2 regions of the Bradyrhizobium manausense genome follow, and region 1 is predicted to be linked to the other one. Evidence: predicted binding sites of a transcription regulator. Region 1 holds the regulator's gene; the other holds the start of a gene.
What was found. The regulator PhoB, encoded in region 1, activates phosphate uptake and scavenging genes when phosphate is short. The targets are predictions, from matches to a motif close to TGTCATNNANCTGTCAT.

Region 1 (14,799 bases):
GACCGTCGGTCTGGGCCTGGAGGATGAAGCGTCCCTCGAATTTCAGCGCCGAGCCGAGCAGCGTCGTCAGCACGATGGCCTCGCCGAGCAGCTTGCCGACAGGTGCGGGATAATCGTGCTTGGTCAGGATCTCGTCGAGCGCAGGGCCGAGTCGCACCAGGCGACCGCGCACATCGAGCGCGTCGACCTCGTAGGGCAGCACGGCGTCATCGATCGGAACCGCCGATGGCGCGCGAACCGGGCCTTCAGGCCCGGCTTTCATGTCAGGGGATTGGGAAACCATGGCGCTCTATCTGGGGTCGGAGGGCGGGAAATGGAAGGGGCGCGAGGTGGTGCGTTCCGGGTGCAGGTAGCGTTCTACGAAGCAACCTCAAACTCGTTGTCGTCCCGGACAAGCGAAGCGCAGATCCGGGACCCGTAACCACAGGCCAAAGTTTGGCGAAGACCGTCAGTCTCGACCAACCTGCCATAAGAAACTTCACACGGTATGGGTCCCGGCCTTCGCCGGAACGACAATTGTGTATGGGGCTGCAACCGGGCCTCTGGCCAGATTACTTCACCGCGTCAAAACACCAGGCCAGAATGCCCTTCTGCGCGTGCAGGCGGTTTTCGGCCTCGTCGAACACGACCGATTGCGGGCCGTCGATCACCTCGTCGGTGACTTCCTCGCCGCGATGGGCGGGCAGGCAGTGCATGAACAGCGCGTCGGGCTTGGCCAGCGACATCAGCTTGGAATTGACCTGGTAGGGCTTCAGCACGTTGTGGCGGTGCTCGCCTTCCTTGTCGCCCATCGACACCCAGGTGTCGGTGACGACGCAGTCGGCGCCCTTCACGGCGGCTTCCGCATCGGTGCCGAGCACGATCGATGCGTTGGTGGCCTTGATGAAGTCCCGCATCACCTTCTTCGGGGCGAGTTCCGGCGGCGTCGCGACATTGAGCTTGAACTTGAAGCGTTCGGCGGCATGGGCCCAGGACGCCAGCACATTGTTGTCGTCACCGGTCCAGGCCACGGTCCGGCCTTCGATCGGACCGCGATGCTCCTCATAGGTCATGAGGTCGGCCATCACCTGGCATGGATGCGAACGCCGCGTCAGGCCGTTGATGACAGGCACGGTCGCGTTCGCCGCAAGCTCCAGCAACGCCTCGTGGTTGAGGATGCGGATCATGATGGCGTCGACATAGCGCGACAGCACGCGCGCGGTGTCGGCGATGGTCTCGCCGCGGCCGAGCTGCATCTCGGCGCCGGTGAGCATGATGGGCTCGCCGCCGAGCTGGCGCATGGCGACATCGAACGAAACGCGCGTGCGGGTCGACGGACGCTCGAAGATCATCGCCAGCGTCTTGCCTTCGAGCGGCCGCACCGGCTGATGCGCCTTCTGCTTCGCCTTCATGGCGGAGGAGGCCGCGAGCATGCTCTTGAGCTCCGACAGCGGCAGCTCGTTGATATCGAGGAAGTGCTTGGGGGTCTTGCTCATCAGCTTGCCGCCCGCTTGTTGCCTGAGAGCGCCGTGCAGGCGCGTTCGAGCCGCGCAACGCTGTCCTCGATCTCGGCCTCGGTGACGATCAGGGGCGGCAGGAAGCGCACGACATTGTCGCCGGCGCCGACGGTGAGCAGCTTTTCATTGCGGAGCGCAGCGACGAGATCGCCGGAGGGCACCACGGCCTTGATGCCGATCAAAAGCCCCTCGCCGCGAATCTCGCTGACGATATCGGGGTGACGGTCGATCACGGAGGCGAGCTTCTGCTTGAGCAGCAGCGACATCTTCTGCACGTGGTCGAAGAAGCCGGGCTTGAGCATGACATCGAGCACGGCATTCGCAGCCGCGATCGCCAGCGGATTGCCGCCGAAGGTCGAGCCGTGCGAGCCGGGTCCCATGCCGGAGGCGGCCTCAGCGGTCGCCAGCACCGCGCCGATCGGGAAGCCGCCGCCGAGCGCCTTGGCCAGCGACATCACATCGGGCGTCACGCCGGTGCGGCGGTGCGCGAACAGATCGCCGGTGCGGCCCATGCCGGTCTGCACCTCGTCAAACGCAAGCAGCAGGCCTTTCTCGTCGCAAAGCTGACGCAGCGCCTTGAGGAAAGTCGGCGTCGCCGAGCGCACGCCGCCCTCGCCCTGGATCGGCTCGATCAGGATGCCGGCAGTGTGCGGACCGATCGCCTTCTTCACGGCCTCGATGTCGCCGTGCGGGACCTGATCGAAACCCTCCATCGGCGGACCAAACCCTTCGAGATATTTTGCCGAGCCCGTCGCGGCCAGCGTCGCCAGCGTGCGGCCGTGGAAGGCGCCCTCGAAGGTGATGATGCGATAGCGCTCGGGATGGCCCTTGGAGAAGTGATAATGGCGGACCAGCTTGATCACGCCCTCCAGCGCTTCAGCGCCGGAATTGCAGAAGAACACGAAGTCCGCAAAGCTCTCGTTGCACAGGCGCTGGGCGAGCTTCTCGCCGTCCGGGCTCTGGAACAGGTTCGACATGTGCCAGAGCCTGGTCGCCTGCTCCTGCAACGCCTTGACCAGCGCCGGATGGGCATGGCCGAGCGCATTCACCGCCACGCCCGAGGTGAAATCGAGATAGCGATCGCCGTTGGTTGCGATCAACCAGACGCCTTCACCGCGCTCAAAACCGATGTCGGCCCTGGCGAAAACGGGGAGCAAATGCGGCGCTGCGCTGTTGGTCATGACGATCACTTGATTGTTGCGGACGGACGACGCGTGCATTGCGCAACGCACCATTGACCGGCCCGGAAAACGAAACGTGCCGCCTTTTAAGGGCGGCACGCATGACCATCTTAGGCCTGGTGAAACGGGTGTCAATGCCGCCCGGAAAGCCTGGCGAAACGCTGAATCCGTAGTCTTGCGGTGACGAATTTGCGGGATTTCCACCACGGAACATGTGGAAGCGAGTCGGCGGACTCTTGCGCGCGAGTCACGCCATATTGTAGCGTTTGGCTTGTCAGATACGACATCTCGTGCAGCGGTTCTGATCCCAAGAGTCCTCTTTGTACCGGCGTAAACGTTCGGGCGTCTCATCGCGCCCGGCGAGCCTTAAGGGATTCTGGCGGCACGGGTTTTTCGAAGCTTAGGCATTCGCCGTGCGGCCCCAGGATGGCGGGCGCGCGGCGAAGGAAAGGGTGCAATGACGGTTTTGACCTGGTCCGACGATCGCGTCGAACAGCTTAAAAAGCTCTGGGAGGCCGGACTTTCGGCCAGCCAGATCGCCGCTGAGCTTGGGAATGTCACCCGTAACGCCGTGATCGGCAAGGTTCACAGGCTCGGCCTGTCCGGCCGCGCCAAGAGCCCGTCTTCGGCAGCTCCGCGGCCGCGCAAGGCGCGTCCCGCGCAGCACATGATGCGGGTGAGCCGCCCGATCTCACGCGGCAACACCGCGCTGGCGCAGGCCTTCGAGGTCGAGGTCGAGGCCGAACCGGTCACCTACGACAACGTGGTGCCGATGAGCCAGCGGCTATCGCTGCTCGAGCTGAACGAGGCGACCTGCCACTGGCCGGTCGGCGATCCCTCGAGCCCGGATTTCTTCTTCTGCGGCGGCAAGGCACTCTCCGGCCTGCCCTATTGCGCCCAGCACTCGCGCGTGGCGTATCAGCCGGCCGCCGATCGCCGTCGTGCGGCGCCGAAGCCGGGCACGCGCTGAGCACAGCCTTGGACGACGTCGTTCCGGCACAGGCCGGGCCGATCGAGACATAAAAAAGCGCGCCACCGGGCGCGCTTTTTTGTTTGGCTAGCGTGCAGCTAGCTCGATGCCTGCTCCGCCTTCGCAAAGCGGTCATCGAGCGCGTAGCCGGCGCCGCGGACGGTGCGGATCGGGTCCTGCTCGCGGCCGAGATTGAGCAGCTTGCGCAAACGGCCGATATGCACGTCGACGGTGCGCTCGTCGATATAGATGTCGCGGCCCCAGACGCTATCGAGCAACTGCTCGCGCGAGAACACCCGGCCGGGATGCTCCAGGAAGAACTCGAGCAGGCGATACTCGGTCGGGCCGAGATCGATCGGCCGTCCGGAGCGCGCCACGCGCCGCTTCTCGCGGTCGAGCTCGATGTCGCCGAAGGCCAGGACGGTTGCCAGCCGCTCGGGGCTGGCGCGCCGCAGCAGGCCCTTCACGCGCGCGAGCAGCTCGGGCACCGAGAACGGCTTGACGATATAATCGTCGGCGCCGGTCGCGAGGCCCCGCACCCGCTCGCTCTCCTCGCCGCGCGCGGTGAGCATGATGATCGGCAGCTGCTTGGTGTCGGACCGCGTCCGCAGCCGGCGGCACAGCTCGATGCCCGACAGTCCCGGCAACATCCAGTCGAGCACGATCAGATCGGGGATGTGCTCCTTGAGGCGGGTGTCGGCGTCGTCACCGCGCATCACCGTCTCGACGTCATAACCGTCGCCTTCGAGGTTGTAGCGAAGAAGCTCGGTCAGAGCCTCCTCGTCCTCAACCACCATAATGCGTGCGCCCATAGGGTCGTCGCTCCTTGAGGATTCAGGTATTGGGGACCGTCGTGGCGAAGGTCGTCATGTCGCCCTTCGGCCGCTTGTCGGTGATGGCCTGGCCTTCGATCATGTAGAACACGGTCTCGGCAATGTTGGTGGCATGGTCGCCGATCCGCTCGATGTTCTTGGCGCAGAACATCAGATGGATGCAGAACGAGATGTTGCGCGGATCCTCCATCATGTAGGTGAGGAGCTCGCGGAACAGCGAGGTGCAGATGGCATCGACTTCCTCGTCGCCCTTCCACACCGCCATCGCCGCCGGCAGATCATGCGCGGCATAGGCGTCCAGCACCGACTTAACCTGCTGCTGAACGAGATCGGTCATGTGCTCGAGGCCACGGAACAGCTTGAGCGGATGGAAATCCGTCTCCAGCGCGGCGACGCGCTTGCCCATGTTCTTGGCGAGGTCGCCGATCCGCTCGAGATCGGTGGCGACGCGCATGGCGCCGACGATCTCGCGCAGATCCACCGCCATCGGCTGGCGGCGCGCGATGGTGAGCACGGCGCGCTCCTCGATCTTCTTCTGGAGCGCGTCGAGCTCCGCATCGATGGTGACCACGCGCTGGCCGAGCGCGACGTCGCGGCGGATCAGCGCATCGACGGAATCGACGATCATGCGCTCGGCGATGCCGCCCATCTCGGCCACCAGGCGCGTGAGCTCCTGGAGGTCGGTGTCGAAAGCTTTTGCGGTATGTTCAGAACCCATGTTCCGTCTCCTCAGCCGAACCGGCCGGTGATGTAATCCTGCGTGCGCCGGTCGGTCGGCGACGTGAAGATCTTGCTGGTGTCGTCGAACTCGATCAGCTCGCCGAGATACATGAAGGCGGTCTTGTCGGAGACGCGGGCCGCCTGCTGCATGTTATGGGTGACGATCGCGATCGTGTAGTTCTCGGACAGTTCCTGGATCAGCTCCTCGACCTTGGCGGTCGAGATCGGATCGAGCGCCGAGCAGGGCTCGTCGAACAGGATCACCTCGGGCCGCACCGCGACGGTGCGGGCGATGCAGAGACGCTGCTGCTGGCCGCCGGAGAGCGACAGGCCGGAGGCGTTGAGCTTGTCCTTGACCTCGTTCCAGAGCGCGCCGCCGCGCAGCGCCTTCTCGACGCGGTCGTCCATCTCGGACTTCGAGATCTTCTCATAGAGACGGATGCCGAAGGCGATGTTCTCGTAGATCGTCATCGGGAACGGCGTCGGCTTCTGGAACACCATGCCGACGCGGGCGCGCAGCAGGTTGAGGTCCAGCTTGGGGTCGAGGATATTGGTCTGGTCGAGCATCAGCTGACCGATGACGCGCTGGCCCGGATAAAGGTCGTACATCCGGTTGAAGATGCGCAGCAGGGTCGACTTGCCGCAGCCGGACGGGCCGATGAAGGCCGTGACACGGTTGGTGCCGAGCGCCAGATTGATGTTCTTCAGCGCGTGGTGCTCACCGTAATAGAAGTTGAGGTTGCGCACCGTTACCTTGGCAGGCGCCTCGGGCAGCACCGGCGCCTGGGGCAGTCCGCCGGACGCACTCATCGATACGGAAAGATCGGTCATTTTGCAGTCCTCTCGGCGCCGAGAATGCGCGCGCCAATGTTCAAGGCAAGCACAGTGAGGGTGATCAGCAGCGCGCCGCTCCAGGCGAGCTGCTTCCAATAGGCGTAAGGGCTCTGGACGAAATTGTTGATGGTCACAGGCAGGTTCGCCATCGTCTTGTTCAGGCCGAGGCTGAAGAACTGGTTCGACAGCGCGGTGAAGAGCAGCGGCGCGGTCTCGCCGGCGACGCGGGCGGTGGCGAGCAGCACGCCGGTGATGAGGCCGGAGCGCGCGGCGCGGTAGGCGATCCGCTTGATCACCAGCGAGCGCGGCAGGCCGAGCGCGGAGGCCGCCTCGCGCAACGCGTTCGGCACCAGCAGCAGCATGTCCTCGGTCGTGCGCAGCACCACCGGGATCACGATGACGGCGAGCGCGAGCGAGCCTGCGATCGCCGAGAAGCCGCGCATCGGCACCACCACCGCGCCGTAGATGAACAGGCCGATGATGATCGAGGGCGCCGACAGCAGGATGTCGTTGATGAAGCGGATCACCGAGGTCAGCTTGTCGTTGCGGCCATACTCGGCGAGATAGGTGCCGGCGAACAGGCCGAGCGGCGCGCCGATGCCGACGCCGATCACGGTCATGATCACCGAGCCGACGATGGCGTTGCGCAGGCCGCCTTCGGTCGAGCCCGGGGGCGGGGTGTCGGAGATGAACAGGTCGAGGTTCAGGCCCGCCAACCCGTTATAAAGCAGTGTCATCAGGATCAGCGCGAGCCAGGTGACGCCGAAGGCGGCTGCCCCGATGCAGAGCCCGCGAATGACGATGTCCTTGCGGCGGCGGCGCGAATAGATCGGGTTCATGTTACTTCCCCGCCTTCTTTTCCAGGCGCAGCAGCATCAGCCGGGCGCCGGCGAGCACAAAGAACGTCAGCACGAACAGCAGCAGACCAAGCAGGATCAGGCCGGACTGGTGCAGGCCGTCGCTCTCGGCGAATTCGGACGCGATCGCCGCCGAGATCGTGGTGCCCGGTGCGAAGATCGACGACGAGATGCGGAACGAATTGCCGATGATGAAGGTCACCGCCATGGTCTCGCCGAGCGCGCGACCCAGGGCCAGCATGACGCCGCCGATGATGCCGACGCGGGTGTATGGGATCACGACGCTGCGCACGACTTCCCAGGTGGTGCAGCCGACGCCATAGGCCGCCTCTTTCAGCACCGGCGGCACCGTCTTGAACACGTCGACCGAGATCGAGGTGATGAACGGCAGCACCATGATCGCAAGGATCAGAGCGGCGTTGAACAGGCTGAGATAGGACGGCGGACCGGCGAAGATCGCGCCCAGCACGGGGACGCCGTCAAAAATCTTGATCATGAAGGGCTGAAAGGTATTGGCCAGGAACGGTCCCAGCACGAAGAAGCCCCACATGCCGTAGATGATCGAGGGAATGCCCGCGAGCAACTCGATTGCCATGCCGATCGGGCGGCGCAGCCATTGCGGGCAGAGCTCGGTGAGGAAGATCGCAATGCCAAGACCGACCGGAATGGCGATCAGCATCGCGATGAAGGAGGTGACGAGCGTACCGTACATCGGCCCGAGCGCGCCGAGCACCGGCGGATCGGCCGACGGCGCCCAGCGCTGCGTCCACAGGAACGCGAAGCCGTATTCCTTCATCGCCGGGATAGCGCCGACGATCAGCGAAACGATGATGCCGCCGAGAATGAGAAGCACCGAAATCGCGCTGAGCCGCGTGATCCAGTAGAAGGTGACATCGCCGAGCTTGAACGCGCTCAAGGCCTTGGCGCGATCGTAAGGTCCGGCGTCGTCGATTACATCGCTCTGAACGGCCATTTCTGCCACGCCGATCCCCTATACCAAGAATACACGCTTTTGTTTGGTGTCGTGCCCCGGATAGAGCCGCGAGGCTGATCCGGGGCCGAAAAGTCGCGTGGCCCGCAATGCGGCCGTGAGAAGCCGCACCGCGTCCAGAGAGCTGAGGGATTAGCTCTTGATGTCAGCCGACCAGCTCTTCTCGATCAGCTTCACGACGCTGTCGGGCATCGGGATGTAGTCGAGTTCCTCGGCAGACTTTGCACCCTTTTCAAAGGCGAACTTGAAGAACTTCAGCGCTTCCTGCGACGCGGCCTTGTCGGCGGCTTCCTTGTGCATCAGCACGAAGGTCGTCGCGACGATCGGCCAGGACTTGTCGCCGGGCTGGTCGGTGAGGATCAGGTAGTAGCCCGGAGCACTGGTCCAGTCGGCGTTGGAAGCGGCAGCCTGGAACGACTCGTTGGTCGCGTCGACGGTCTTGCCGGCCTTGTTGACCATCTTGGTGTAGGTCAGCTTGTTCTGCTTGGCATAGGCGTATTCGACGTAACCGATCGAATTCTTGGTCTGGGCGATGTTGCCGGCAACGCCTTCGTTGCCCTTGGCGCCGACACCAACCGGCCATTCGACGGCGGTGCCTTCACCGACCTTGCTCTTCCAGTCGGCGCTGGCCTTGGAGAGATAGTTGGTGAAGTTGAAGGTGGTGCCCGAACCGTCCGCGCGGTGAACGACCGCGATCGCATCCGACGGCAGCTTGGCATTCGGGTTCAGCTTCTTGATCGCCGCGTCGTCCCACTTGGTGATCTTGCCGAGAAAGATGTCGCCGAGGGTGGCGCCGTCGAGCACGAGCTCGCCAGCCTTCAGGCCTTCAACGTTAATGACCGGGACGATACCGCCCATGATCATCGGCCACTGGGCGAAGCCGTCCTTCTGGAGCTGTTCCACTTTCAGCGGAGCGTCGGTGGCGCCGAAGGTCACGGTCTTGGCCTGGATCTGCTTGATGCCGGCACCGGAACCGATCGACTGGTAGTTCACGCCACTGCCCGATTCCTTCTTGTAGGCATCGGCCCACTTGGAGAGGACGGGGAAAATGAAGGTCGAGCCGGCACCGGTGATGTCGGCGGCGAAAGCCGGCGTAGCCACGGCCACCAGACCGGCGGCCACGATCGTCTTGATGAAATTCATGCTGGTCTCCATACAGGGGAGCGAAGCGCCATCCGCGCCCGATCGCGCTCCCCGCGCCGCCCCTTTAGAAGCGGTCGGCTGAGCTTTTACGAAGGTTTGGTGACAGCGGGATGACAGCGCTAAGCCGCTGAGATCGCTTGGATTTATCGCCTAAACTAAAGTCTTAGCCGGGGGAAAACAGGCGGTAAAGGTGGCGCCCTGTTTGGGCACACTTTCGATCAAAAGACGGCCGCGGTGACGGTTAAGAATATGTTTCACCAGCGATAATCCGAGGCCCGTGCCGCCCTGCAAGCGGCTGTCGCCGACGTCCACCCGGTAGAAGCGTTCGGTCAGGCGCGGCAGATGCTCGGGCGCGATGCCGGGGCCAAAATCGCGCACCATGACTCGGATTTCCTGAGTTCCATCGGTGGCCGGGGTCGCCGTCAGCGACACGATGACACGCCCGCCGGAGGCACCATATTTGAGCGCGTTTTCGATCAGGTTCTCGAACAGGCGGAGCAGCTCCTCGCGATCGCCGGCGATCATCACCGGGCTCTCGGGCAGATGGGTCTCGACCGCGACCTGGCGTTCCCGCGCCAGCGGCTCGAGCCCGTCGGCGACCTGGAAGATGATCGGCAAGAGGTCGACCAGGGTGTCGGGCCGCACATGGGCCGACAGTTCCACCCGCGACAGCGACAACAGATCGTCGATCAGGCGCGCCATGCGGGTGGCCTGGTTGTGCATGATGCCGAGGAAGCGCTCGCGTGCCTTGGGATCGTCCTTGGCCTGGCCTTGGAGCGTGTCGATGAAGCCGGACAACGCGGCCAGCGGCGTGCGCAATTCATGGCTGGCATTGGCGACGAAGTCGGCGCGCATCTCCTCGACCCGGCGCAACGGTGTCTGGTCGTGGAAGGTCATCAGCATGCACTTGTCGGCGCCGCCGAAATTGGTCGGCACCGGGACCGGAGTGATGATCAGCTCCATCCAGCGATCGACCGGTACATGATCGAGATAGGTCGCGCGCCGCTGCTCGCTGGTGGCGATGGACTCGCGCAGCGCGGTGATGATCTCCGGCGAGCGCAGCGCGAACTGGGCGAGTTCGTTCTTGCGCAGCGCCGGCGCGAGCTGGGCGGCGGCGGCATTGAGATGGATGACGCGGCCGGCGCGATCGAGCAGCACGGCGGGATCCGGCATGCCGGCGACGACGGCGGCCACCGCCGCGCTCTCGACCGGATTGACGCGCCGCACGTCCTCGCGCGAGGCAGCGGTATCATGCAGCCGCCAGGGAATCAGCGCGGCAGCGGCGATGCAGAGGAACACCGATGCCCCCCGTATCACCGACAATTCGCCGAGTGAGACCACCAGCGACAGCGCCAGCGCCGCGGCAATCAGGATCACGGTCGAATGCCGCAGCCGGTCGGACCAGGGCCGTGCGGGGGGAGAAGATGGGGCGTCGATCGCCATCGGAGCGGACTTCTCCTGGGGACTCTAAATTCAAGGCCTGCGCCGGTCAGGCGCCGCTGCTGTCGCTGCGCTCTCTCACATAGGCGGCTTTGGGCGCAGGGCCTGGATCGAGCTTGAGCGCTGCCTGTTGTAGGCGTTTCGATCGAGCGCCGATGATAACCTCGCGAAACGTCAGCAAGATTACAGAGATGACGAACGGGGAGAGATAATAGAGGACACGGAACAGCAACATGCCGCCGAGCAGTTCCTCGCGGTCCATCTGCCAGAGGCCGACCAGCATGGCGGCGTCGAATACCCCAAGCCCGCCGGGCGAATGGCTGGCGAAGCCGAGCAGCGTCGCCGATACGAAAATGACCGCCACGACGACAAAACCGAGATTGGGCTCGTCAGGGACCAGCACGTACATCGCGAGCGCGCAGAAGCCCAGATCGATGATGCCGATGGCGATCTGGAGCAGGGTCAGCGCGCCACCCGGCAGCACCACGGTCCACGGCCCGCGTCCGACCACCCGCGGCTGGGTCCAAACCCAGACCACATATCCGACCAGGCCGGCGATGATCATCATCGCGATCGCCCTGTTAAGCCACGGCGGCAGCTGGTCGATCGAGGCGGCCGCCTCCGGATGATAGGATATGCCGAGGCCGAGCACGGCGGCGTTGCCGAGCCAGAAGGTGAGGCCGGCCAGGAAGCAGATCTTGGCGACGTCGATCGCATTCAGGCCATGGGCCGAATAGATGCGGTAGCGCACCGCGCCGCCGGTGAAGACGCTGGCGCCGACATTGTGGCCGATCGAATAGCTGGTGAAGGCGGCGAGCGCGTTGACGCGATAGGGCACGTGGGAATGGCCGATCGCGCGCACTGCGAACAGATCGTAGAACGTCAGCGTGAAATAGCCCGCCGCGACGAACAGCGCCGCCATCGCAATCTGGCTCGGCTCGGTGCTCTTGATCGCCTCGATCACTTCGTTGACATCGATGCCGCGCAGCATGTGGTAGAGCACGTAGCAAGCGATGCCGATGACCGCGACGCTGATCACAACTCCAAGCTTATGCAGGATTTGCTTCTGGCGCAGAAACGTCATCGCCCTGCGTATGGCTTCCAGCATCTAGACCTCGAACAACGCTTCAACGGCCAGGGTGGCCGAGGAACAGGCGGACGACGCACAGGCACTCAACGAAACCCTCACCGCCGGCTCCGGCCTCGCGCATGCCCCCCGCCCCTCCACTAGCGCGTTTCGGGGCGGAGTGGAATTCGCCAATGTGAACAAAATCGCGTGCCTTCAATATTTTAGGCAGGGTCGTGGGCTCCTGATGGACGGATTGGCGCTTTCGGCGCCAAGCTCGAAGGGAATCTTCACGGCGATCCTGCGCAGCGGCCGTGAAGTTTTGATGATTTCGACCAGGCAATGCTCCGCTACGGCTTAAGTCGGAATCAATCTATGGCCCGCCTGGGCCGGTTGAAAGGGGGCCGCGCCGCAGCGGGCCGCCTCCGAGAAGCGGCCCGGGGAGAGCGCTCAAGGTGCCGTCAGATAGCCGCGCCGATAGGCGCTGACCTGGTCGTCGAAAATCGCCATGGCGGTGGCCATGCCCCGAAATCCGAGGCGGGCGTAGAAGCCCTCCTTGCCGGGCACCGCGTAAAGGATGATTTTGCGATGCCCGCGGCATCGCGCCAGCAACCGCGCGACGAGGTCGCGACCGAGACCTCGTCCCTGATAGTCCGGGTGCACCGCAACATCACAAAGATGAGCGCAGTCGCGGCCGTCGGCCAGTGCGCGCCCGGCGCCGATAAGGCGGCCTTCGTCAAACGCGACGGCGCGAAACATGCTGTTGCCGAACACGAGCGCGAGATCGGCCGGCGCCTTGTTGCCAAGCGGGGCAATACGGTAGAGCGCGGAGAGCTCGTTCCAGTCGACAGCAGCGAGATCGTCGGTCCAGACAATCGACATTTGCGAAAGCCTCCCCCGCCTTAGCGCCGCGCAGCGGCGACAGCGGCCACGATTTCGTCGCTGCCGGGGAAATAGCCCTTGCTGCGGGTTGCGACGATCCGCTCACCAAGCTTGACCTGGAAGACGCCGCCCTTGCCCGGCACGAGATCGGACTCCAGGGCCAATTGCCGACGAAGTGCCGCAGCTGCGTCCTTTGCACGCTTCTCGTAACCGCACGGGCGACAATAGATGATGGTCACGTCAGACATCTCGTCCTCCTTCACGCTGCAAGCTGCGGACGCATCGCTTCGATGCCGGCGATCCAGCCGGCGACGGAACGGCCGATCGCCTCAGGGTGATCCTCCTGAAGGAAGTGCAATCCGGCACCGAGACGTACGAGCGCGCAGTGCTTCAGCGAGGCCGCGAACCGCTCGGCAAATTCCGGCGCGACCAATGCCCCGGGCTCGCCCGTAAACAGCAGCTTTGGATAGGAGGACGCCGCCAGCGCGGTGTGCGCAGATTGGAGCGCGGCATAGACGTCGGCAGGTTCGCCTGCGATCGGCAGTTCGCGCGGAAGCACAAGAACAGGACGGCGGCTCTCCGGTGTCGGAAACGGCGCGCGATAAGGCGCCATCTCGTCGTCGCTGAGCTTGCGCACGATGCCGCCGGGCAGCACGCGTTCGACGAACGCGTTCGCTTCGAGGATCATCGCCTCGCCTTCGCCGGGCGTCCTGAATTTGCGAAACACCGCCCGCGCCGCCTCGGCATGGCCCTGCTCTTCCGCAACTTCGGTGTGGTGAAAATCCTGCCAGGTCGGCATCGGACGGATGAACTCCATGAAGGCTAATCCGCGCACGAGATCCGGTCGGCGCGCGGCGAGGTGAAATGCCAGCGCCGTGCCCCAATCCTGCGCAATGAGATAGGCCGACGTAATGCCGCGCTCCTCGATGAAAGCATCGAGATAGCGGGCGAGGTCCAGGAAACGGTAGCCGATGTCGGGCTTGTCGGATTGACCGAAGCCGATGTTGTCGGGCGCGATGCAATGCGCCACCGGCGACACCAGCGGCAAAATGTTGCGCCAGATATGCGACGAGGTCGGATTGCCGTGCAGGAAGAGCGCGACCGGCGCGCCTTCCGCGCCTGTCTCGCGATAGGCCATGTTGCTTCCCAGCACGGACGTTTTGCGAATCTCGATGTCGATCGGCTTGGTCATGTCGGCTCCCTGAACACGGTTTGGAATGCGATGGTCTTGAAGCGCTCGAGCGCCTTCGGATTGCGGTCGACTTTCATGCGCAGGATCGCGCCCTGCCAGGACGCGAGCAGGAAGTCGGCAAGCTCCTCGGGCTCGAAATCGGATGCGATCTCGCCGCTGGTCTGGGCGTCCCTGATGCAGGCAGCGAACGGCGAGCGCCATTCAGCAAAGATCGCCGCAAGGCGCGCGCGCAGCAGCTCACTGCTGCCTGATGCCTCCAGGCTGAGATCGCCGATCAGGCAGCCGCGGCCGTAGCCATCAGCCTCCAGCCGGCCAGTGATGATGTCGAGATAGCGCCTGAGCCGCGCGCGCGGCGTCAGCGAGACGTCGTCGAGGGCCTCGGCAACCAGCCCCCTGGTGATGTCGAAATAACGGTCGAGCACCTCGGAGGCGAACGCCTCCTTGGAGCGGAAATGGTTGGTAAACGACCCCTGCGGCGCGCCCGCCGCAGCGGTGACGTCGCGCACGCTGGTGCCGTGATAGCCGGTCCGGAACATGACCTTGAGGCCGGCGTCGAGGATGGCGTCTTTGAGTGAGGGTTTTGGCATGAGTAAATTAATACGTACGTACGTATTATTGTCAAGCGCAAGTTTGCGCCATCGGCAATCTCATGGCCGATCAACCCGTTACCGAGCTTTTGGACGAAAGTTCAGCCTGCCGGCTGGCTCCGCGAGACCACCCAATATCGTAGCCATGCGCCGATGGTGCAGCCGACGAGGTAGCACGCGAACATGACGAGGCCGAGGTCGAGCCAGTAGCCGAAGCGGCCCGGAACCACATGCGCAAACGAGGCCGCGACAAGCCCTGCGACCAGGACCGCGAGCCAGCGCGCCGTGACCTTCGAGGTGCCGTTCCCGCGCTGGACCACCGAGATCCAGCCCGCGCAAAAGCCCAGCAGCACCGAGCCGATCAGCCAGCCCATATGGAACGAGACGAGATAGGGCATCTTCACCTCACCAGAAATTCGATGCGGCGGTTTTGCGCCTTGCCGTCGTCGGTATCGTTGCCGGCGACGGGCTGCGTGCTGCCATAACCGACTGCGGTGAAACGATCTGCTGGCAGACCGGCCTTGACCAGATAGGCAATCACCGCCTGCGCGCGCTTTTCGGACAGCGCCTGGTTGAAGGAGTCCTCGCCATCGGCATCGGTATGGCC
Region 2 (14,799 bases), 880 kb from region 1:
CAGGACGCCTGTAAAGGCGATCAGGACGGCGGCTGCGATCAAGCGAGGCGTGCGGCGCATATCGATATCTCGTCTGAGCTCTCAGGACCGTCAGCTTTTGGCGACGGGCGGCAGCAAGGCCTGGAGCGCTTCGGCGCGCGAGCGCAGGCCCGGCGGCGTTTCGCCATCCTCGGCGATCGCGTCGACCCATTTGCGGGCCGCGGTCATGTCGTTGTTGCGCCAAGCCGACAGCGCCAGCAACTCGCGGGCGCTGTGGCGGAAGGTCGATTTGGGCTCCGCGGAGGTCTCCAGCCGCTGCTGGATGTCGGCGTAGCTCGCGCTGTCCACCAGCAGGCTGGCCGCGCGGATCTTCGCCAGATCCTGCCACTCGCTGCCGAGGCTGCGGTCGGCGGCGATGTCGTCATACATCTTGGCCGCAGCCTTGGGATCGCGGGTCGACGTCTCCGCGGCGGCATGGAGCCGTGACAGGGTGCGGTAGCCAGACGGAGCCTTGGCAGCAAGATCAGCAAAGGCGGTCTCGGCCTCGGCGTGCTTGCCCTGCTCGGACAGCTCGACGGCCTTCTCGAAGGTCGCGCCGGCCTCGGCGGCCTTCTTGGCCTCCAGGTACTGGTAACCGCGCCAGCCACCCACGGCCGCCACGATCAGCACCATCAGGGCGATGAAGTAGAGCGAATATTTGTCCCACAGCCTCTTGAGCTGCTCGCGACGTACTTCCTCGTCGACTTCGTCAAATAATTCAGACACTTATGCTAATCCCATGCCCGGCCGGGAGCGCGCGCCAGATCGTGCGCGTCTAAAGCCCGTCCCCACGTCGCGGCGGCGATACCCTATCGATATGGCGGTGGCAAGGCAAAGCAAGGCCGATCAAGGCGTTAACGCGCGATCCGGGATATCCCGGTGCCCGCCAAGGCCTCGGTCAGGCCCCAACCAGCAGCTCCCGCAGCTGCCGCTTCACCACCTTGCCATTGGCGTTGCGCGGAAGGGGTTCAGCGGTGACTGTCATGGTCTCCGGCACCTTGTAGTCGGAAAGCCGCTCGGCGCACCAGGCCTTCAGGTCCTCGCTACCAACCTGGACGCGCGTGACCACGACCGCGTGGACGCGCTCACCCAGCACCGGGCATGGCTTTGCGATGATCGCGCTCTCGACCACGGCGGGATGGCCGGCCAGCACGGATTCGACTTCGGCCGAATAGATCTTGAGGCCGCCGCGATTGATCATGTCTTTCTGCCGGTCGAACACGCGAACAAAGCCTTCGGCGTCGACCGAGCCCAGATCGCCCGAATGCCAGAAGCCGGCGGTAAAGCTCTCGGCCGTGGCCTTCGGGTTGCTCCAATAGCCCTTGATGACCGAGGCACTCTGGATCCAGAGCTCGCCGATCTCGCCGGGCGGCAGTTCACGCCCATCTGCACCCATCGCAACGATGCGCGCGCCGGGACACGGCAGACCGACACTGTCGATATGACTTTCCGTCAATTCGCCCGGCATGATCGTCGAGGGCGACGTCGTCTCGGTCGCGCCGTAGCAGTTCGCGAGCTTCAGGCCGGGAATCGTTGCCTTGAGCTTCTCGATGGTTGCGACCGGCATCGGTGCGCCGCCAAAACCACCGATGCGCCAGCTCGAGAGATCGTAGCTGTCGAAATCCGGCTGGAGCAGGCAGAGATTGTACATCGCCGGCACCATCACCGTGTAGGTGACACGTTCGCGCGCGGCGAGCTTGAGATAGTCGGCCGCCTTGAACTCCGGCATGATGATCAGCGCGCCGCCACAGCAGATCATCGTCGTGATGTTGGCGACGACACCCGTGACGTGCCCGAGCGGAACGGCTGCGATCGACCGATCAGCTTCCGTCAGTTGCAGGCAGGACACGAACACCATCGAGGAATGCACGATGTTGCAATGGGCCAGCATCGCGCCCTTCGGCTTGCCTGTCGTGCCCGAGGTGTAGAGGATCATCGCGGTGTCCTCCTCGTTCACCTCAACCGGTGCCGGCGCCAAGGCATTGTCGGCGAGTATCGCGAAGCGCGACAGAGCCGGATCGTGGTCGACGGCAATGCGGTGAACCACACCGGGAACATCCTGCGCGTCAGGCAGCCGATCGGCGAGCGCAGCCTCGTGGATCAATATCCTGGCGCCGCAATCGGAGAGCACATAGGCGATCTCCGGCTTCTGCTGGCGCGTGCTGAGCAGCACGGTGACCAGCCCCTCATGCGCGGCGGCGAACAGCAGCAGCGGAAATTCGATGCGATTGCCGAGCAGGATCGCAACGCGGTCGCCGCGTTGCAGGCCGAGCTTGCGAAAGCCCGATGCTATCCGTGCGGCCTGCTCCACCGCCTGCCGCCAGCTCAACCGGATATGACCGCAGACGAGCGCTTCGCTGTCACGATTGCGCGCAGAAGCCGCCGCGATCATCGCCCAGAGACTGGCCGGCCGATCAATGAAGGCCGGCACCACCCGATCACCAAAACGCGCCTCGAACCGCATCGGCGGGATCTGAGATTGCGACCAGTCCATCGGAGGGTCCTCGGCTTGTTGCTTTTGTCACCTTCCGCGCATGAGCACGGAGGTGATGTCTTGCGCTGATCGGCTATCCGCCCATCACGGGAACGCCGATCACGACAGGATGGAACGCAAACGCCAGCGCCAGGTAAGCGACGATGCCGACCGCGACTGCGATCAGATCGTTGGTGACGCCGCCCACCGGAATCGGCGGGCCGCCGGCATCCTTGCGATGCTTCAGCGAAATGCGGTCATAGACGCCCCAGCCCAAGAAGGAGCCGAACAAGATGATGGAGCCAAGATCGCCATTGGCGAGCAGGTGCGCCGCCGCCCACAGTTTGATACCTGCGAGCATTGGATGTTTCAGCGTCGCATAGATGCGACCGCGCAGGTAGGACGCGACCACCAGAATGACGGCAGGGAGCATCAACGCCACCGTGATGTGCTTCATCGCCTTCGGCGGATGCCAGACGTCGATCCAGCCGGTCGCACGATAATGGCCAAAGCCCCAGACGATCAACGCCAGTCCCGCGAGCGAGACGACCGAATACAGGATCTTGTAGGTCCCCTCGCCCAGCCGCGCGATCGCCTGTGCGCGCGCATCACGTTTCGTTGTGAAAACATGGGCGGCGAAAAACAGCACCAGCCCCAGGATCATGACCAGCAGACCCACGACATCCTCCCCTCAACCAGCGCCCCAGCTCTGAGGTATCATTGATTGGCCGCCGCTCGCAACTGACGCGCTACCTTCCGAGCTCTCGATTGTCGACATAGCGGATCGCAATGGGCCGTCCGGCCAAAGCGCCACCAAGGCCGCTGGTGAACTTCAACGGGAGACAGGCGTTCAGCGATGAATTGATCGCCTTGAGGTAGGTGGTTCGCGTATCGGCGGGGACGCCCGCAGTCGCAAAGGTCAGCCGCGGCGGACCGATCAGGCCGCCGGCTTTATTGAAGCTGAAACGGACGGCCATCTGCATGCCTGCGCGCGCGTTGTCCGATGGCGGTGACCAGCATGTGCGCAGCTCCGCAAAGAGATCACCGATCGTATCGAGATCGTGATCCGGCTTTTGATACTTGGCCCGATCAGCCTCCGCAGGCACGCTCTCGATCGTGAGCTGGAGGTTCTGGCCATAGGGATAGTCGATCTCGGGAATGCAGGGGCCGGGCTCGAGCGGACTGCAATAGGACGGCGTGCAGGGCCGGCCGTCGAGCACACTACACGGCTCGTGCGCAAACGGGATCGGATTGATCTGGCGACGCTGCGCGTCGGCGGTGAAGGTTGATATCGCCAACAGTGTGAGAACGAGAATGCCGCGCCACATGCTTTGAGCTCGCGATGCCACGTCGGCGAAAGGTGGCACCGTTCGTGACAGCGTCAAGCCTGCGCCCGTTCACATGCTCGCGTGCGAAAGGATGGGGCGCCCTACCCCTTCCGCTTGACGTCCTTGACGTTGGTGAACTCGATGCCCTCGGCGCGCTCCTTGGTATAGCCGAGATAGAACTCGTTCCGGGCGAGATACACGGGGTCGCCGTCGACGTCGTCGGCAATACTCGACGTGTTGCCCGCGATGAAGGTGTCGAGCTTCTTGCGATCCTCCGAGGAGACCCAGCGCGCGAGCTGGAACTCACTCACCTCGAATTCGACCGGCAGTGAATATTCCGCTTCCAGCCGTGCCTTGAGCACGTCGAGCTGCAGCGCGCCGACCACGCCGACCAATGCCGGTGCGCCGTCGCGCGGCCGGAACACCTGCACAACGCCCTCTTCCGACATCTGCTGGAGCGCTTCCTTCAGCTTTTTCGCCTTCATCGCGTCGGTGAGGCGGACGCGGCGGACGATTTCCGGTGCGAAGCTCGGCACGCCGACGAAATTGAAATCCTCGCCCTCGGTCAGCGTATCGCCGATGCGCAGTGTACCGTGATTGGGAATGCCGACGACGTCGCCTGCAAAGGCCTCGTCCGCCACCGATCGGTCCTGGGCAAAGAAAAATTGCGGGCTCGACAGCGGCATGCTCTTGCCGGTGCGCACCAGCTTGGCCTTCATGCCGCGGCTGAGCTTGCCGGAGCAGAGGCGCGCAAACGCGATGCGGTCGCGGTGGTTCGGATCCATATTGGCCTGGATCTTGAACACGAAGGCGCTCATGCGCGGATCGGTGGCCTCGACCTTGCGCTGGTCGCTGTCCTGCGCACGCGGCTCGGGCGCAAACTTGCCGAGGCCTTCCAGGAGGTCGCCGACGCCGAAATTGCGCAGCGCGCTGCCGAAGTAAACCGGCGTCAGATGGCCCTCGCGGAACGCATCGAGCTCGAACGGTTTTGAGGCCTCGGTGACGAGTTCAAGCTCGTCCTTCACCGCCGACACATCGAGATTGGCGTTGAGCTTGGCCAGTTCCTCGATCTCGATCTGCTGCGCGGCACCTGTCTTGGCGCCGCCGCCTTCGAGCAGGCGTACGCCGCCATTGACGACGTCATAGGTACCGAGGAAGTCGCGACCCCGGCCGACCGGCCAGGTCATCGGCGTGGTGTCGAGCGCCAGCGTTTTCTCGATCTCGTCGAGCAGCTCGAACACGTCACGGCTCTCGCGATCCATCTTGTTGATGAACGTGATGATCGGGATGTCGCGAAGGCGGCACACCTCGAACAACTTGCGTGTCCGCGCCTCGATGCCCTTGGCCGCGTCGATGACCATGACGGCAGAGTCGACGGCGGTGAGCGTGCGATAGGTGTCTTCCGAAAAGTCCTCGTGGCCCGGCGTGTCCAGCAGGTTGAACACAAGGCCTTCGAACTCGAAGGTCATCACCGAGGTCACGACCGAGATGCCGCGCTCGCGCTCGATCTTCATCCAGTCCGAACGGGTGTTGCGCCGCTCGCCCTTGGCCTTGACCTGGCCGGCCAGGTTGATGGCGCCGCCGAACAGGAGAAGCTTTTCGGTCAGCGTGGTCTTGCCGGCGTCAGGGTGCGAGATGATCGCAAAGGTGCGCCGCCGCGACACTTCTGCGGCAAGCGGGGAACGGGCCGGCGATTCGGCTGTGGTGGCGGCAATGTCGGACATGGCGGGAGCGTTTGGCAGGGAAAATGGGCCGGATCAAGCCTCATTTGGTGATTGCGCAGCCCTTCGGCCAGCCCCATATCGGCCTCCGGGAGGACGACCTCCTTGCTCATCAGCATATTGGCCTAGCGGGGACGACCCTGCCTTGAATGGAGGGTCGTCATGGCCTGGAGCATCCTGTTCGTTGCCGGTCTTCTCGAGATCACCTGGGCGATTGGCCTGAAATATACCGAGGGTTTTACCAGGCTGGTTCCCTCCGTGATCACGCTTGCGGCCATGGCCGGCAGCGTGATCCTGCTCGGTCTCGCACTGAAGTCCCTGCCTGTCGGAACCGCCTATGCGGTCTGGACCGGCATCGGCGCGGTCGGCACCGCCACGCTCGGCATCTACCTGTTCGGCGAGCCCGCCACCGCGCTCCGCCTCGCCAGCATCGGACTGATCGTGGCCGGCATCGTCGGGCTGAAGCTCGTTACTTGAAGATCTGGACCGCCCACCAGCTCAGCGCGGCGACGATGGCTGAGGCCGGGATCGTGATCACCCAGGCATAGACGATCGAGCTCGCCACGTTCCAGCGCACCGCCGAGACGCGGCGGGCCGCACCGACGCCGACGATGGCGCCAGTGATGGTGTGGGTGGTCGAGACGGGAACGCCGAGGAAGGTCGCAATGAACAGGGTGGCCGCGCCACCGGTCTCGGCGCAAAATCCCTGCATCGGCGTCAGCTTGGTGATGCGCAGGCCCATGGTACGGACGATGCGCCAGCCGCCCATCAACGTGCCCAGAGCCATCGCGGCCTGGCAGGACAACACCACCCAGAACGGCACCGTAAATTCATTGCCGAGATGGCCCTGTGAATAGAGCAGCACGGCAATGATGCCCATGGTCTTCTGCGCGTCGTTGCCGCCATGTCCGAGCGAATAGAGCGAGGCGGAGGCGAATTGCAGGATGCGGAAGGCGCGATCGACCGCGAACGGCGTCGAGCGCACCGAGAGCCACGACACGATCGCGACCAGCATCATCGCGAGCAGGAAGCCGACCAGCGGCGACAGCACGATCGCCAGCACCGCCTTGGTCAATCCGCTCCACACGGCCGCATGGATTCCGGCCTTGGCCATGCCGCCGCCGACGAGGCCGCCGATCAGCGCATGTGAGGACGAGGACGGAATGCCGAGCGCCCAGGTCACCAGATTCCAGACGATGGCGCCGACAAGTGCGGCAAAGATCACCTGGGCGTCGACGATCGCGGGATCGATGATGCCGGTGCCGATGGTCTGGGCAACGTGCAGGCCGAACACCATGAAGGCGACGAAATTGAAGAACGCGGCCCAGATCACCGCGAATTGCGGCCGCAGCACGCGGGTCGAGACGATGGTCGCGATCGAATTGGCGGCGTCGTGCAGGCCGTTCAGGAAGTCGAACAGCAGTGCGACGGCGATCAGTCCGACCAGGACGGGAAGACCCAACGCAGCATCCACAGCGCGGCCCTGCCCTACACTTGCTCGATGACGATGCTGTTGATCTCGTTCGCCACGTCATCGAAGCGATCGGCAACCTTTTCGAGATGGTCGTAGATCTCGGCGCCGACGATGAAGTTCATGGCGCTGCCGTCACGATGCTTGAGGAACAGCTCCTTCAGACCGATGTCATGCAGGTCGTCGACGCGGCCCTCGAGCTTGGTCAGCTCTTCCGTGATCGCGGTCAGCATCGCGACGTTCGGCCCGATCGATTGCATCAGCGGCAGCGCCCGTCCAACCAGATTCGCGCATTCGATCAGCAGCGCACCGATCTCGCGCATCGGCGGCTCGAAGGTGCGGACCTCGAACAACATCACGGCTTTCGCCGTCTGCTGCATCTGGTCGATGGCGTCGTCCATCGAGGTGATCAGGTTCTTGATGTCGCCGCGGTCGAACGGCGTGATGAAGGTGCGACGCACCGCCGTCAGCACCTCTCGGGTGATGTTGTCGGCATCGTTCTCGAACTGGCTGACGCGCTGGCAGTAGACCGGCGTCTCTTCGCCCCCGTTCAGCACGCCCTGGAGCGCGATCGAGCCCTGGATCACGGTCTGGGCGTGGCGGTCGAACAGGTCGAAGAACCGTTCTTCCTTCGGGAGGAAAGCGCGAAACCATCGCATCATGGGACTGGTCTACCGGTTGGAAATAGCCCGGCCCGAACGGACCGTCACAAAACCGTCATAGACCATTTTCGCCTGGCGCGCGTGTCATCTCACGCCCGCGAAGCCGGATCATCCACCGGATTCGCAAACCAATAAAACATACGTTATATCAGCTACTTATAGCGACCGCCGGAAGTAGTGCGCGATTTCACCGATGATGCCACGGCGGAAGGTGAGCACGCAGATCACGAAGATCGAGCCCTGGATCACCGTCACCCACTGGCCGAACCCCGCCAGATATTGCTGCATGGCGATGATCACGAAGGCGCCGACCACGGGGCCGAAGATGGTTCCGAGACCGCCGACCAGCGTCATGAGCACGACTTCGCCCGACATCGACCAGTGCACGTCGGTGAGCGAGGCGTTCTGCGCCACGAACACTTTCAGCGCGCCGGCGAAGCCTGCCAGCGTTCCCGACAGGACGAACGCCAGGAACTTGTACTGGTCGGTCCGGTAGCCGAGCGAGATCGCGCGCGGCTCGTTCTCGCGGATCGACTTCAGAACCTCACCGAAGGGCGAGTTAATGATGCGGTAGATCAGCAGGAAGCCCGCGAGGAAGCCGACCAGCACGACATAGTAGAGCACGGTCGGCTTCGACAGATCGAAGATGCCGAACATGTGCCCCTGCGGAATGCCCTGGATGCCGTCCTCGCCATGGGTAAACGGCGCCTGGAGATAGATGAAGTACAGCAGCTGCGACAGCGCCAGCGTGATCATCGAGAAGTAGATGCCCTGCCGGCGGATCGAGATGTAGCCGGTGATGAGCGACAGCCCGAACGCCGCGGCGACGCCGACGAGCACGCCAAGTTCGGGCGGCAGCGCCCAGACCTTTAGGGCATGCGCGCTGCAATAACCGGCAGTGCCCATGAACATCGCATGGCCAAACGACAGCAGGCCGCCGTAGCCGATCAGGAGATTGAACGCGCAGGCAAGCAGCGCAAAGCACAGCGCCTGCATCACGAAGAACGGATAGACTCCCGTGAAAGGCACCGACGCAAGCAGCAGCGCCATCACCACAAACAAGATCATCTCGTCGCGCATCGCGCGCGGGGTTACCGTCAGCGTGTCGTCCGTCAAGGCTGTCATATCAGGCCGCCCTTCCCGTCAATCCCGTTGGCTTCACCAAGAGCACCAGCACCATCAGCACGAACACGACGGTGTTGGAGGCCTCGGGGTAGAAATATTTGGTCAGGCCCTCGATCACACCGAGTGCGAAGCCGGTGATGATGGAACCCATGATCGATCCCATGCCGCCGATCACCACCACCGCGAACACCACGATGATGAGGTCGGCGCCCATCAGCGGCCGCACCTGGTTGATTGGCGCCGAGAGCACGCCGGCGAGCGCGGCAAGGCCGACGCCGAGGCCGTACGTGAGCGTGATCATGCGCGGTACGTTGATGCCGAAGGCACGCACCAGCGTCGGATTTTCAGTCGCTGCACGCAGGTAAGCACCAAGCCGCGTCTTCTCGATCAGGAACCAGGTGGCGATGCAGACGAACAGTGAGAAGACGACGACCCAAGCGCGATAGATCGGCAGGAACATGAAGCCGAGATTCAAGCCACCCTTGAGCTGGTCCGGGATGGAATAAGGCAGGCCGGAAGAGCCGAAATAGTTCTGGAACACGCCCTGCACGATCAGCGCGATGCCGAACGTCAGCAGCAGGCCGTAGAGGTGGTCGAGCCCGGTCAGGAATTTCAGCATGGTCCGCTCCAGGAGCATGCCGAAGATGCCGACGATGATCGGCGCAAGCAGCAGCGCCCACCAGTAATTGATGCCGCCGAGGTTCAGCAGGAAATAGGCGACGAAGGCGCCCATCATGTAGAGCGCGCCATGGGCGAAATTGATGATGTTGAGCATGCCGAAGATGACGGCGAGCCCGAGACTGAGCAGCGCGTAGAACGAGCCGTTGATCAGTCCCACCAGTAGCTGTGCGTAGAGAGCCTGCATCGATCCAGCACCCAGTCCCTTCGGCGTTCCCAAAGTAGCGTCCGCCGGCTGGCAGCCGGCGGACTGTTGGTCTTACTTCTTAAGCAGCGCGCACTTGCTCTCGGAGAGCGGCGTAAAGGCCTGCTCGCCCGGCACAGTGCCCACGAGCTTGTAGAAATCCCACGGTCCCTTGGACTCGGAGGGCTTCTTCACTTCGAACAGATAGGCGTTGTGGATGGTGCGGCCGTTCGGCTGGATCTCGCCCTTGCCGAACAGATCGTCCTCGGTCGGCATCGACTTCATCTTCTCGACGACCTTGACGCCGTCATGCGGATTGCCGCCGAGCGCTTCCAGCGCCTTGAGATAGTGGCGCACGCCCGCATAAACGCCCGCCTGCACCATGGTCGGCGGAGCGCTGTTCTTCATCTTTTCGGCGAAGCGCTTGGAGAAGGCACGGGTCTTGTCGTTCATGTCCCAATAGAACGTCTCGGTGAAGTTGAGGCCCTGCGCGGTCTCGAGCCCGATCGCCTTGACGTCGGTGAGGAACAGCAGCAGCGCGGCGAGCTTCTGGCCGCCTTTGACGATACCGAATTCGGCTGCCTGCTTGATCGTGTTGGTGGTGTCGCCGCCGGCATTGGCGAGGCCGATGATCTTGGCCTTGGAGGCCTGAGCCTGGAGCAGGAAGGACGAGAAGTCCGGCGTGTTGAGCGGATGCTTGACGCCGCCGACGACCTTGCCGCCGTTGGCGGTGATGACGGCTGTCGTGTCGCGCTCGAGCGCCGCACCGAAGGCGTAGTCGGCGGTCAGGAAGAACCAGGTATCGCCGCCGGCCTTCACCAGCGCCTGACCCGTGGTGTGGGCCAGCATGTAGGTGTCATAGGTCCAGTGCACGGTATTGGGCGAGCACTGCGCATTGGTGAGGTCCGAGGTCGCCGCACCCGAATTGATGTAGACGCCGTTCTTTTCCTTGACGACGTTGTTGACGGCGAGCGCCACGCCCGAGTTCGGCACGTCGACGATGATGTCGACCTTGTCGACGTCGAACCACTGCCGCGCGATCGCAGTGCCGATGTCAGGCTTGTTCTGGTGGTCGCCGGAGATGATGTCGATCTTCCAGCCCTTGCCCGTGAGGCCGGAATCCTCGACGGCCATTTGGGCCGCGAGCGTCGAGCCGGGTCCGCCGAGGTCTGCATAGAGACCGGACTGATCGGACAGCGCCCCGATCTTGACCGTCTTGTCCTGTGCGAAGGCGGCGCCAGCGGTGGTCACGGCCAACGCCGTGCCGAGCAACAACGATGCAATCGACTTTTTCATGTGACTTCCCTCGTAAATTCTCTCGTCGTCGTTTCTATTGGCCGTTCCACTTTGGGCGGCCTAGACGCCGAGATAGGTGTGGAGCTTGTCCATGTTGGCGGCAAGCTCCGCATTGGAAAATCCGTCAATGATCTTGCCGTGCTCGACCACATAGTAACGGTCGGCAACGGTGGATGCGAAGCGGAAGTTCTGCTCGACCAGAAGGATCGTGAAGCCCTCCTTCTTGAGCCGCGCAATGGTGTGGCCGATCTGCTGAATGATGACGGGCGCAAGACCTTCGGTCGGCTCGTCCAGCATCAGGAAGCTCGCGCCGGTGCGCAGGATGCGCGCGATCGCGAGCATCTGCTGCTCGCCGCCGGACAATTTGGTGCCCTGGCTGCTGAGCCGCTCCTTCAGGTTCGGAAACAGATCGAAGATCTGTTCGAGCGGCAACCCGCCCGGGCGCACCACCGGCGGCAGCATCAAATTTTCCCGCACGTCGAGACTGGAGAAAATCCCCCGCTCTTCGGGACAGAACGCGACACCCATGCGCGCGATCTTGTCGGAGGTCGCGCGGATGATCTCCTGATCGTTGAACTTGATCGAGCCGGCACGCTTGCCGATGATGCCCATGATCGACTTCAACGTGGTGGTCTTGCCGGCGCCGTTGCGCCCGAGCAGCGTGACGACCTCGCCCGCATTCACGTCGAAATTGATCCCGTGCAGGATGTGAGATTCGCCGTACCAGGCCTCGAGGTTGCGGACCCCAAGGACATTGCCGCCGGTTGCAGCTTTCACTGGTGCCTCGGCCATTGCAGTCTCAGGCATGACCGGCTCCCAGATAGGCTTCCTTGACGCGCTCGTCCTTGGTGAGCTCGGAATAATGGCCCTGCGCAAGCACCTGCCCGCGCGTCAGCACCGTGATGATGTCGGAAAGATTGGCAACGACGCTCAAATTATGCTCGACCATGAGGATGGTATATTTCGCCGAGATCCGCTTGATCAGTGCGGCGATCTTGTCGATGTCCTCGTGCCCCATGCCGGCCATCGGCTCGTCCAGCAGCATCATTTCCGGATCGAGTGCGAGCGTGGTTGCGATCTCGAGCGCGCGCTTGCGTCCATAGGCCATCTCGACCGCAGGCGTGTTGGCAAACTCGCTGAGGCCGACATCGTTCAACAACTCGCGCGCGCGGTCGTTGAATCGATTGAGCACGGACTTGGAGCGCCAGAAATCAAAGGAGCTGCCGTGCTGCCGCTGGAGCGCGACACGAACATTCTCCAGCGCGGTGAGATGCGGAAACACCGCCGAGATCTGGAACGAACGCACCAGTCCCAGCCGTGCCACGTCAGCGGGCGCCATCGCGGTGATGTCCTGTCCCTTGTACAGGATCTTTCCGGCAGACGGCTTGAGGAACTTGGTCAGAAGATTGAAGCACGTCGTCTTGCCGGCACCGTTCGGGCCGATCAACGCGTGAATGCTCCCACGGCGAACCTTGAGCGCAACGTCGCGGACGGCGAAGAAGCCCGCAAACTCCTTGGTCAAGCCTTCCGTTTCGAGAATGAACTCATCGGCCAAACAGATTTCCCCCTGCCCGCACAAATGCGCGTGGCTGTCCTTGTGACTTCGACTTTCCGGAGGCCTTGGAGCCTATCCCGGAACGCCGCCTCCGGGCGCGGAATATGCCGGAGGTGACGGGGGTTAGGCAAGGCGGAAAGCTGAGCAGGTCAGGCCTCTGGCCGGGAGTCTTATGCTCCCTTAGTTGGAGGCTTTGCGATGTCGCCTGCCGGCCTTCCGGTTCGCAAGACACCGGTCATCAAGTCGTCGTTAACGGTCTTTGGTCCCGCGCGCCAGCCTTCATCAAAAATTTTCCCGCCGCGGCGATCATGCGCGGGTTTCATTCGCCGGGAATATTGCTTTGGATTTCGCAAGCGCCGCTCCCTCCGTCGTCAAATCGATCAGGCAGCGTGATCTCCTCAACACGTGGCTGCGACTTTATGCGCGCCAGCAGGTTGCACCGGCGATCTGGGAGTATCAACCCGCGCGCCTCGAGGAAGAGCTGTCCGATCTCATCTATTACACGGTGGACAATTCGACGCCGACGCCACGCCTGATCATCCAGAGCGAAGGCACGCGGATCTCGCGCGCTTACGGCCATACCGGCAAGGGCGTTCTGCTGGAGGATTATGTCGGGCCGCGGCTCGCGCCTTTCGTGATGCCGATCTATCATGAATGCGTGGTGCGCGGGCTTCCGGTGTACAGCGTTGCCGACGTCGACGACATCTACGACCGTGTCGTCGCTTATGAACGGCTGCTGCTGCCCTTCCTGACCGACGGCAAGGTCAGCCACATCATCGCCTCGCTCAAGACCTTCTGCGAGGACGGCGGCTTCGAGATCAAGAATCTGCTGCGCGGAAATGACGCGCTGCCGCGGCCGAAACTGCGCACAGTGATCGACCACGACCTGTTTCACCGCGCCCCCGGACGCATCGCGGCGGCCGACGTCGTGGAATTCGCCGATCAGTCCGATAGTCCTGATGTCACCGCCGAGATCATCGAGCTGAACTAGCTCTTGCGCGCGGTAGCGCCGACTTCCTTGGCGTAGATATCGGGCTTGAAGCCGACCAAGAGCTTGCCGCCGATTTCGAGCACAGGCCGCTTGATCATGGATGGTTGCGCTAACATCAGCGCCAGTGCCTTCTTCTCGGTCAGGCCTTCCTTGTCGGCATCGGGCAGCTTCTTGAAGGTCGTGCCGGCGCGATTGAGCAACGTCTCCCAGCCGAGCTTGTCGCTCCAATGCTTGAGCTTGTCCTTCTCCACGCCGGCGGCCTTGTAATCGTGGAACTCGTAAGCAACGCCATGGGTGTCGAGCCAGGCGCGCGCCTTCTTCATGGTGTCGCAGTTCTTGATGCCGTAGATGATGTTGGGCAAGACGGTCCTCGCGCATGCGTCGTATCGTGATCCCGCGGGCGTTGTACGAAACTCCTGATCGCGCGACAATATTGCGAACGACGCTTTCGACATTCTTGAACGGACGCATCATGCACGTTACCCACGATCCCGCCGCATCCGCCTCACCTACGATCGACTTCAACACGTTCCTCGCGGTCGATATCCGCGTCGGCACCATCGTCGATGCCAAGCCGTTTCCCGAAGCGCGCAAGCCTGCGTGGCGGCTGTGGATCGACTTCGGCCCGGCCATCGGCGTGCGCAAGAGTTCGGCGCAGATCACGGAAAACCATCCGCTCGAGACGCTGGTCGGACAGCAGGTCGCCGCCGTCGTCAATTTCCCGCCGCGCCAGATCGGGCCAGTCGTCTCGGAGGTCCTCACGCTCGGCTTTCCCGATGCCGAGGGCAAGGTCGTGCTGATGCAGCCGGGCAAGCCGGTGCCTAACGGCGGACGGCTGTTCTAGCGGCATCGCCTTCGGCGGCCGGGCGCCGCCTATCGCTTCATCCTCGTTCTACGGCGCAGCCGCCGGGACTTGACCAAAATCTCTTTTGCCAATAAAAATGACTGACTGATCGTTTTTTATATTGGCCGGCTTTAAAAAGACTGTTCTGGCTTTCTCCTCAAAAACGATCGATCTGTCAGTTAATTACGGACGGGACGGATGCCCAAGATCAGCGACAAGAAGCGTGAAGACAGGCGTCAGCAAATCCTCGAAGCGGCGCTGGCCTGCTTCTCCGAAGACGGATTTCACCAGACCGGCATGGCCGACATCGTGAAGCGGTCGGGCTTGAGCCATGGCGCAGTCTATCTCTACTTCCAGGCCAAGGACGATCTGATCGAGGCCCTCGCCGACGACCGGCATCGCCGCGAGGCTGTGCTCAACTCGGTGGCGCAGGGATCCGGTGATCCGATCGAG

Region 2: the regulator PhoB is predicted to act here: its motif matches at 7,716-7,732, upstream of JQ631_RS12840 (DUF47 domain-containing protein).

Annotation. Positions count from the first base shown of each region.
Region 1 is NZ_JAFCJI010000001.1:3,562,099-3,576,897, forward strand. Features, by position in the region: gene JQ631_RS17055 (Hsp33 family molecular chaperone) at 1-283, opposite strand, end outside; gene argF (ornithine carbamoyltransferase) at 552-1,475, opposite strand; gene JQ631_RS17065 (aspartate aminotransferase family protein) at 1,475-2,677, opposite strand; gene JQ631_RS17070 (GcrA family cell cycle regulator) at 3,135-3,647, shown strand; gene phoB (phosphate regulon transcriptional regulator PhoB) at 3,746-4,459, opposite strand; gene phoU (phosphate signaling complex protein PhoU) at 4,482-5,198, opposite strand; gene pstB (phosphate ABC transporter ATP-binding protein PstB) at 5,210-6,031, opposite strand; gene pstA (phosphate ABC transporter permease PstA) at 6,028-6,873, opposite strand; gene pstC (phosphate ABC transporter permease subunit PstC) at 6,875-7,864, opposite strand; gene pstS (phosphate ABC transporter substrate-binding protein PstS) at 8,015-9,025, opposite strand; gene JQ631_RS17105 (ATP-binding protein) at 9,176-10,468, opposite strand; gene JQ631_RS17110 (lysylphosphatidylglycerol synthase domain-containing protein) at 10,515-11,573, opposite strand; gene JQ631_RS17115 (GNAT family N-acetyltransferase) at 11,982-12,413, opposite strand; gene JQ631_RS17120 (Rdx family protein) at 12,434-12,661, opposite strand; gene JQ631_RS17125 (haloalkane dehalogenase) at 12,673-13,605, opposite strand; gene JQ631_RS17130 (TetR/AcrR family transcriptional regulator) at 13,602-14,192, opposite strand; gene JQ631_RS17135 (hypothetical protein) at 14,294-14,590, opposite strand; gene JQ631_RS17140 (OmpA family protein) at 14,593-14,799, opposite strand, start outside.
Region 2 is NZ_JAFCJI010000001.1:2,683,482-2,698,280, forward strand. Features, by position in the region: gene JQ631_RS12800 (hypothetical protein) at 1-60, opposite strand, end outside; gene JQ631_RS12805 (tetratricopeptide repeat protein) at 91-744, opposite strand; gene JQ631_RS12810 (class I adenylate-forming enzyme family protein) at 917-2,512, opposite strand; gene JQ631_RS12815 (NnrU family protein) at 2,586-3,170, opposite strand; gene JQ631_RS12820 (UCP034077 family protein) at 3,241-3,819, opposite strand; gene JQ631_RS12825 (peptide chain release factor 3) at 3,921-5,543, opposite strand; gene sugE (quaternary ammonium compound efflux SMR transporter SugE) at 5,703-6,017, shown strand; gene JQ631_RS12835 (inorganic phosphate transporter) at 6,010-7,014, opposite strand; gene JQ631_RS12840 (DUF47 domain-containing protein) at 7,029-7,673, opposite strand; gene JQ631_RS12845 (branched-chain amino acid ABC transporter permease) at 7,830-8,798, opposite strand; gene JQ631_RS12850 (branched-chain amino acid ABC transporter permease) at 8,800-9,663, opposite strand; gene JQ631_RS12855 (ABC transporter substrate-binding protein) at 9,736-10,956, opposite strand; gene JQ631_RS12860 (ABC transporter ATP-binding protein) at 11,017-11,763, opposite strand; gene JQ631_RS12865 (ABC transporter ATP-binding protein) at 11,756-12,511, opposite strand; gene JQ631_RS12870 (hypothetical protein) at 12,852-13,502, shown strand; gene JQ631_RS12875 (ArsC family reductase) at 13,499-13,864, opposite strand; gene JQ631_RS12880 (tRNA-binding protein) at 13,975-14,346, shown strand; gene JQ631_RS12885 (TetR/AcrR family transcriptional regulator) at 14,545-14,799, shown strand, end outside.